DNA from 4 places in the Clostridium kluyveri DSM 555 genome. Region 3 is predicted to be linked to each of the others. Evidence: riboswitches for the same ligand, from Rfam matches in the RefSeq annotation. Region 3 holds a riboswitch; each other region holds the start of a gene.
The links. Region 3 has a riboswitch for S-adenosylmethionine ahead of CKL_RS02580 (NifB/NifX family molybdenum-iron cluster-binding protein). Riboswitches for the same ligand answer to the same signal wherever they lie in the genome.

Region 1 (2,205 bases), 320 kb from region 3:
TCACCATTTCTATAGTTTCCGATAATCCCTTTAGAACAAATATTTTAAAATCATCAATCATATTACCCCCCCTCCAGCGCATTCCGAATTCACACTGAGATTTGCCATTATTTTAACAAATTTTTTTGCAGTATTACTTTTAGGATTCAAAAATACTGAATTTGTGCTTCCTGTTTCTACGATACTGCCGTTTTCAATTACTGCCATATTATTGCATATATATTTAATAACATCTAATTCATGAGTTATAAGTAATATAGTTAAATTCAATTTTTTATTTATATCTCTTAAAAGTTCCAATATAGAATAGGTAGTTTGTGGATCTAAAGCAGAAGTAGCTTCATCACTTAATAAAACATCTGGTTCATTAGCTAGAGCCCTTGCTATACCTACTCTTTGCTTTTGACCTCCACTTAGTTGTGCAGGATAAAAGTCTACTTTATCACTTAGTTCCACTAAATTTAATATTTCATACACTCTATTTTTTATTTTTTCTTCAGAGTAACCAGCTATTTTTAAAGGGAACGCTACATTTTTATATACATTCATTGAATCAAATAAATTAAAATCTTGAAATATCATTCCAATTTTTTTTCTGGCTTCTCTAAGCTCAGCTTTATTCATAGCCACAATATCGTTATTTCCAATAAATATACTTCCAGAAGTAGGTTCTTCAAGTCTGTTCAAGCATCGTATCATAGTAGACTTTCCAGCCCCACTAAATCCTATAATGCCAAAAATATCTCCTTTTTCAACTTTAAGATTTATATCCTTTAAAACTTCAACTTTACCCTTAGATGTATTAAATGTTTTATTTAAATTTCTTATATCTATCATATAATCGGTCTTTACCCCCTTACACCCAGCATTCACCTATATACTTCTTATTTTAATTTAAATAAATATATCAAAACAAAAAAGACTAAATCTTATACTTTATAAAGTTAAGATTCAGTCTCCAGTTTTTCTGGTCAACTTTTAGATTGATTAAATTATAAAAACTCAGGGGGTAAATCCCTGAGTCTACATCCTCAATGATTACCTCATCTTTCAGCTACAATGCTGCAGGATTTAGCACCAATACATTACATAATGCTGGTTGCCGGACTTCATAGGGCCTTTCCCTCCGCCTCTCTTAATAAGTTATGATATTTAATATTGTAGTAATTAGTATATCAGTGCTTAGATATATTGTCAATATTTTTATAATATAAAATTTAACAACTTTTAATTTACTGAAAATAGAATAATTTTATTTATCTTTGGGCAAAAAAAATTAAATTCATAAAATTTCAAAATTTACTTTACAAATGCATTTTTTTTTGATAAATTATTTATGTGAAATAATTCACAAATATAACTTATAAGGGGGACTTATCATGAATTCAAATGAAATTCAACACATCAAAATCGCTAACTGTGATCCATCCGCATTGGGGCTATTTGGACTTGCTGTTGTAACTTTAGTAGCTTCCTCTCAGAAACTTGGCATCACTGAAGGCACTTCTTTTGTAATTCCCTGGGCAATATTTTTAGGTGGCTTTGCTCAATTATTTGCTTGTATTAATGATTCCAAAAGGCAAAATACTTTCGGCACAACAGCTTTTGGAGCTTTTGCACTATTCTGGTTTGCAGTAGGTATGTCATGGATGATTAACGCCGGTACATTTGGACAAGGTCTTGCAGAGGCAGTAGATCCAAAACAGCTAGGTTTTGCATTTATAGCATATTTAATATTCACCATATTTATGACCATAGGTGCAGCTGAGACTAACAAGGTATTATTTTCAGTTTTCTTTTTTATAATTTTCTTATTTATAGGACTGTCACTCAATTCTTTTGACATTTTGCCAGAGTTTTCCCATAAGCTGGCAGGAATTGCAGAATTATTGGCATCACTTACAGCTTTTTACGGTTCTGCTGCTGCTGTATTAAATCCTCACTTTGGAAGAGAATTCTTACCTATAGGAAAACCTTTTGGTATATTTAAAAAATAACATTATAATTAAGTTTACAAAAGGATGTATATTTAAAAATACATCCTTTTTAAATATATTCTTCTATTTTCTCTGTTTCCAGATTGAATCCATCTATAACCATATCCTCCTTAAGTTCTATTAGCAAACATTTCTTCCCAAATCTGTTCACTACCTGTTTTACAGCGCTTAAATCTCTTGGACTTATTGTTATATTAGTATTTTCATT
Region 2 (2,205 bases), 1.5 Mb from region 3:
AATAAACTTTCATCAGGAGCTATGCTTTTAAAAGATATCATTCCCTTTTGCCATTTGGCTTCATGTTTAATTATATCTAATTTTTCTGAAAGTCTGCCATAATTATTTATTTTACTCTCCCAGGATACCTTCCATTTCTCTTGAAAATCCACTTTCACATTTGAGACGAAAGTTCCTCTGCCCTTTTTCATGTATACAAAGCCTTCATCCTGTAAAAATTCGTAGGCACACATTATGGTATTTCTGCTTACATTAAACATGGACGCCATTTCTCTGGTAGAAGGGAGCTTTTCATCTCTTCTAAGAAGTCCTTTTAGTATCATATCTTTAATATAATCTTTTAACTGTATATATACAACCCTATCTTTATCTATTTTAATATTAGAGAACATAATAAATTTCACCTCAAATATATTTTTACACAATTACATAAATAAATAAAGAATAATACCTGTTTAAATGTTTAAAAGATATTATTCTCTATTCTATGAGGTGGTTTTAGTTAAAATTATCTATTTTCCCCTAAATTTATTTGGGTTTTCAGCATCAAATTCACTTAAAATGCAGGAACTATACTCCCTTTGTAATTTTCATTTATAAATTTTCTAATTTGTTCATCATTTACAGCTTTTGCTAATGCTTTTATATAAGGTTTATCCTTATCTTCCTTCTTAACTGCGATTATATTGGCATAAGGTGAATCTTTTGACTCTATGGCAATGGCATCTTTAGTTGGATTTAAATTTGCCTCCAATGCATAATTTGTATTTATAACTGCCCCATCCACATCTGCTAGTATCCTTGGAAGCTGTGGTGCATCAACCTCCTGTATATTTAAATTCTTTTTATTTTCAGTTATATCCAGTTTTGATATTGTATCCCCATCTTTTACTTTTATAAGTCCTTCTTTAGCCAATAATTTTAAAGCCCTAGCTCCATTTGTAGCATCATTTGGTATGGCAATTTGCGCTCCATCTTTCAACTCACTTAAACTTTTAATTTTACTTGAGTAAAATCCCATTGGTTCAATATGAACTTTAGCAACGTAAACTAAGTCTGTATTGTTCTTTTTATTAAACTCTTCTAAATATGGTATGTGCTGAAAGAAGTTTGCATCTATTTCCCCTGACTGTAATGCCTTATTTGGAGTTACATAATCTGTAAACTCAACTATTTCAAGATCATATCCTGCTTTTTTCAGTATAGGCTTAACTTTTTCAAGTATTTCCTTGTGAGGTTGTGGAGATGCCCCTATCTTTATAGTAGTTTTATCCTCACTTTTACTTGTACTTCCTTCACTTTTCTGTGTTCCACATCCAACTAATGCAAGAACAAATATTAATGATAAAATAACTGTTAGTACCCTTTTCATTCTTATTCCCCCTTATAATATTAAATTAAAAACAAATAAAACTCGAGGATAACCTCGAGCTAAAAACCTCAAACTATCCCCTATCTTTCAGCTTAAGCTGTAGGAATTAGCACCAATGTATTAAAAAACAATACTGGTTGCTGGGCTTCATAGGGCCAGTCCCTCCACCGCTCTTGATAAAGCTTGTATTAAATTCATAACTTACAGAATAAATTATAACACACAATAAAATAATGTCAATACCATTTTTTTAAAACCACTATCCCATATAAATACCACTGTTGTGGCTCTTTAACATTTAAATGAAAATGTATATTATTATATTAAAAGGCCCAATGCCTGAAAATAAAGTTCATTTTGGAGGAATTATGATATGAAAGTAGGAATTATAATGGGTGGGATATCTTCAGAAAGAGAAGTTTCCCTAAATTCAGGAAAATCCATAATAAACTATATGGATAAAAATAAATATGAAATAGTACCTATTGTTATAGATAAGAAAAATGATGTATTTGAAAAAGTAAAAGATATAGATTTTGCCTTTATTGCTCTTCATGGCAAATTTGGTGAGGATGGTATAATACAATCCGTTTTCCAAACCATGGATATACCTTATTCAGGCTGCAGCCCCTTAACCAGCGGCATCTGTATGGATAAGGACATAAGTAAGAAACTGCTATATTCTGCCAATATAAATACAGCAGAATGGATATGTATAAAATCCATAGAGAATATTGATTATGACTACTTAGAAAAGATGGGGTATCCTGTAGTTGTAAAACCAAATTCCGGTGGTTCAAGTGTAGCAACTACTATAATAGAAAAGAGTGAAG
Region 3 (2,205 bases):
TGCACATGAGTATCGTGGTCTGTCAACAAACTTGCTCATCTTTCCTCCAATCTGCCATCTGGCTGACTAATATTTTATAATTTAAAATTGTATTTTATCCATTCTATCAAAGAGATCTGTAGACAGATATCTCTCTCCTGTATCAGGCAATAGAACTACCACATTTTTTCCTTTAAATTCTAGACGTTTTGCAATTTGTGGGGACCAGGTACTCCTCCAGATAAAACTGGCGAATCATATGGCTCTACTGCGATTATCTTTATATTAGGATTTTTTTCTTTTAATCCTTCACTAACCCCTGTAATTGTCCCTATTGCTGAGGTTGAAATGAATTTTCAATTTGAAAAGAAAGTTCTTCTGCCCTTCTTATTGCACCTTTCATTCCATCTTTTGCGGGTGTTAGTATTAGTTCAACATTTAATGCTTTCAATGGCTTTTTACGTTCATCACTCATACTTTCAGGCATGGTTATGATAATATGATATCTCTTTGCAGCAGCTACAAACGCTAGGCCAATTCCTGTATTACCACTTATAGGCTCAATAATTACAGTATCTTTATTTATTAATCCCTTTTCTTCAACATCTTCTATCATAGCTAGAGCAATACGATCTTTAACTGAACTTAGAGGATTAAAATATTCTAGTTTTGCAATTAAATTACCCCTTATTTTTTTTCTTTGTTATAGTCAGTCAACTGTAATAATGGTGTATTTCCCACCAATTCAGTTAACTTTGTAGAAAATCTGCCCATGTAATCACTCCCTATTTAATACCTTCTTCCTTGAAAAGAATTTATTTTCTGTTTTTTTATACCTTTCAATAATTTATGTTCATCACTTCTCTTGTAATATCTTATTATCGTTTTTAACGCCTCATCAAGTTTCATATTAATACCAAATACAGAAATGTTATTTTTCCCCAATTGCTTTTCTGAACTAGGTCCGCATCTACTACATAACAGGCATCTGCAATCAGAAATAGCTTCTATTTTTCTTTGAATCTTGGGATTAATGTTACCACAAGAATGTTTAGATGAACATAAACTACAATTCACACTATTCCTTTGATTTTTCTCAACTAATCTTTCTCCTAAATTCTCATAGGTTCCATCATCATTTACTTTTATTATGAAAAAAGAATTTGAAGCTCCAAAATGTTTATCAATGTTGACTCCATCTGTTGAAGCAACTGCAATATTATATCCCATAATACTTTCATCTCCTTCTTTGTTAATGTATTTAACACTCTAATTCATAAATTAAATATATTGGAAATCACCATATAATCCATATAGAAACTTTAAAAATAAAAGAAGCCATACTTTTCAAAAAGAGGCTATATTCTCCAATAAGAAAAATATAGCCTCTAGTTTCCTAGTCAACCATTTTAAAGTGAATCTTCTATGCTCTATAACATTTTCTACAAAAGTATTTTCTAGCTAACAAAAAAAGACTATAATTCCTATATAAGAAAAATAGCCTCTATTAACAAAACAATTTTATAAGATTTCTACTTTTCTTATCTTTCAGAGTATTAACACACTCTGTAGGAATTGACACCGATGCACAAAATGTCGGTTGTCGGACTTCATAGGGCCTATCCCTCCGCCGCTCTTGATAAGAATATACTGTATTAAGTTTCAGCCAATTTATTTTTTAAATATTTATAATAATCAATTATATGCTTATTATATTAATTATGTTTTATTATGTCAATACTAAATTTATAAAAACTACTGTAGAAGAGACACTAATTTTATTTATATTAAAAAATTTTTTTGCTGATTTTTTAATATAAAAGTGGAGCGCTGTAAACCACTTTAAAGAATAGTCCCACAGCACTCCATTTTCATCTAAAAGTTTATCACAAGTATAAAACATACTTTGTATTCTGATTAAGTTTAAATTGCTTTCTATATATTGTATACAACGCTTTCATAAATAGTTACAAATTTTATTATTTATATAAAAATAAGCGTTTGTAATTTGTTATAAGTTTCTCTGGCTTTTTTTCTCCAAAAAACTTATATCTTAAGTAATCATCAACATATATGTTAAATGGGACCAGTAAAAACCATATTACAGCATAAGGAATACATATCTGTCCCAAAATATTTCCCCAGATATTAGAATAATCCCATATTTCAAACTGAAGCCATATGTTTAAAATGACCCCTGAAACAAATTCCAATACTAAAATTATA
Region 4 (2,205 bases), 1.4 Mb from region 3:
ATCTCTAGGACGATAGTAATTCTTCGCAGCTATTTCCTGTCCTTCCTTCGAATACAGGTATTTCAAATATTCTTCAGCCACTTTTCTAGTACCTTTTTTATCTACTACTTTATCTACCACAGCTACTGGTGGTTCTGCAAGTATGCTCATAGAAGGCACAACTATATCAAACTTATCTTTTCCCAATTCTTTTACAGATAGGAAAGCTTCATTTTCCCAAGCTATAAGAACATCTCCAACTCCTCTTTCAACAAAAGTAGTTGTAGCACCTCTTGCACCTGAATCCAATACTGCCACATTTCCATATAACTTCTTCACAAATTCTTTTGCCTTATCCTGATCATTATTGTTTTGCTTTAAAGCATATCCCCATGCTGCAAGATAGTTCCACCTGGCACCACCGGATGTTTTGGGATTTGGCGTTACTATGGAAATTCCTTCATTTACAAGGTCATCCCAGTCTTTTATTTGTTTAGGATTGCCTTTTCTAACAAGAAATACTATAGTGGAGGTATAAGGAGAACTGTTATCTTCAAACTTCTTCTGCCATCCTTCATTAATTAGGCCCGCCTCTTGAATTGCATCTATATCGTAAGCCAATGCTAAAGTAGCAACATCTGCTTCCTGTCCTTCTATAATTGATCTTCCTTGTTTACCTGATCCACCATGAGATTGTTTTATTGTAACATCCTGTCCAGTCTTTTCTTTCCAATATTTAATAAAGGCTTTATTGTACTCCTGATATAATTCTCTTGTAGGATCATAAGAAACATTCAGAAGTTCAACTGATTTTTCACTTTTTGATGATCCCTCAGTATTAGTGGTACTTTGACTTCCGCATCCTGTAAAAGATGCCAGTATAAAAATACCAATCAATGAAATTAAAATGCTAAATTTAAATTTTTTCACAAAGAATCCCCCTTTAATTTAAAAAAGTTTTATTTTATCAAAATACTCATCAAAATCTAAGTATTTTAACTTAATACATAATTTATTCACAATTTTCTCGTTATTTTTTCAAGTCAAAATAATTTTGTCAGCATATACTTTTTGCTGTTTTGGTAAAAAGTATATAAGTCTTTGTTGTTTCATATTAAAATTTAATGCTAACTTAACCTCCTTTTTCTAGTCAGTCCAAATAAAAAACTTCCTATGGAGAGAACCCATAAGAAGCTGTATCCTATTGTCTCTCATCTTTCAGGTTATATTACCTGCTGGAATTAGCACCATTGAATGTAAATACATTCAGGTTGCCGGGCATCATAGGGCCAGTCCCTCCACCTCTCTTGATAAGAAGTTATTTAATTCATTTTTAATTTACGTACATAATATAACTTTTAAAATGCTTTGTCAACATAAAATTTTATTTATTATAATTTATCTTTTTATTTTTATTATATTTTACTGTCAATGCACCTTTCCAAAAGCAAAGCCGCAGCCCCTATTGAAATTGCATCCTCTTTAAAATATCCATCTCTTTTGAAAATAACCTTTTCAGGAACATATCTTACACATGTTTCATAAAATAAATTCGAATTAATTAAAGGTCCACTTAATATAACACAATTTAAATCCAATAAATCAATATAAAATTCCATACTTTTTCCCAATTTAGAGGCAGCATCAAAAATTATCTTTTCAGACAGTTCATTGTTTTTTTGAACTGAAAGGCATACCTTATTAAAATCAACATCTTGATTTGTATTTATAACCATATGCTCAAAAGCATATTCATTATCATCTGCTGTTTTTATAATTCTATCTTGTAAAATTGTCCCTTCCCTTACTCTCAATCCACAATTAAAATAAGCTAGATTTTTAAATTGTTTCCCACTGCCATATAAATACTCTGCAATAGCAGCTGAATTTGCACCATTTTCACTAACTATACTACATTTCAATTTTTTTTCAAGTATTTCGTCTATATTCACATCATTCCAGACATCTGTTTCAATTCCAAGTCCTACTCCAATAAGATCAATAAGCTCCAAACTTAATTCTATGTAAGCATCACTTATAATTCTTACAATTTTTTCCACAACTTCATTATATGAATTGGAAGAATTAACATAAAAACTCTTCTTGTAGAAAATTTCCATTCTTAAATTTACTATGGAAACTTGTACATGAGTTTTAGATATATCTATACCTATAATATAAAATCTGCACAGGTTTATATCATATAGTATAGGTTTTCTACCTCCT

Region 1: it holds a riboswitch for S-adenosylmethionine, as region 3 does, so the genes downstream of both, CKL_RS04035 (methionine ABC transporter ATP-binding protein) here and CKL_RS02580 (NifB/NifX family molybdenum-iron cluster-binding protein) in region 3, are expected to answer to the same signal.
Region 2: it holds a riboswitch for S-adenosylmethionine, as region 3 does, so the genes downstream of both, CKL_RS14215 (MetQ/NlpA family ABC transporter substrate-binding protein) here and CKL_RS02580 (NifB/NifX family molybdenum-iron cluster-binding protein) in region 3, are expected to answer to the same signal.
Region 4: it holds a riboswitch for S-adenosylmethionine, as region 3 does, so the genes downstream of both, CKL_RS08860 (sulfate ABC transporter substrate-binding protein) here and CKL_RS02580 (NifB/NifX family molybdenum-iron cluster-binding protein) in region 3, are expected to answer to the same signal.

The regions. Positions count from the first base shown of each region.
Region 1 is NC_009706.1:817,807-820,011, reverse strand. It holds gene CKL_RS04040 (methionine ABC transporter permease) at 1-61, opposite strand, end outside; gene CKL_RS04035 (methionine ABC transporter ATP-binding protein) at 58-837, opposite strand; SAM riboswitch class I at 1,041-1,145, opposite strand; gene CKL_RS04030 (acetate uptake transporter) at 1,380-1,997, shown strand; gene CKL_RS04025 (DUF4317 domain-containing protein) at 2,047-2,205, opposite strand, start outside.
Region 2 is NC_009706.1:2,973,217-2,975,421, forward strand. It holds gene pdxR (MocR-like pyridoxine biosynthesis transcription factor PdxR) at 1-392, opposite strand, end outside; gene CKL_RS14215 (MetQ/NlpA family ABC transporter substrate-binding protein) at 557-1,372, opposite strand; SAM riboswitch class I at 1,450-1,555, opposite strand; gene CKL_RS14220 (D-alanine--D-alanine ligase) at 1,746-2,205, shown strand, end outside.
Region 3 is NC_009706.1:502,497-504,701, reverse strand. It holds partial or broken gene CKL_RS19655 (PLP-dependent cysteine synthase family protein) at 82-753, opposite strand; gene CKL_RS02580 (NifB/NifX family molybdenum-iron cluster-binding protein) at 769-1,209, opposite strand; SAM riboswitch class I at 1,518-1,625, opposite strand; gene CKL_RS02575 (putative ABC transporter permease) at 1,959-2,205, opposite strand, start outside.
Region 4 is NC_009706.1:1,914,127-1,916,331, forward strand. It holds gene CKL_RS08860 (sulfate ABC transporter substrate-binding protein) at 1-909, opposite strand, end outside; SAM riboswitch class I at 1,188-1,296, opposite strand; gene CKL_RS08865 (ROK family protein) at 1,395-2,205, opposite strand, start outside.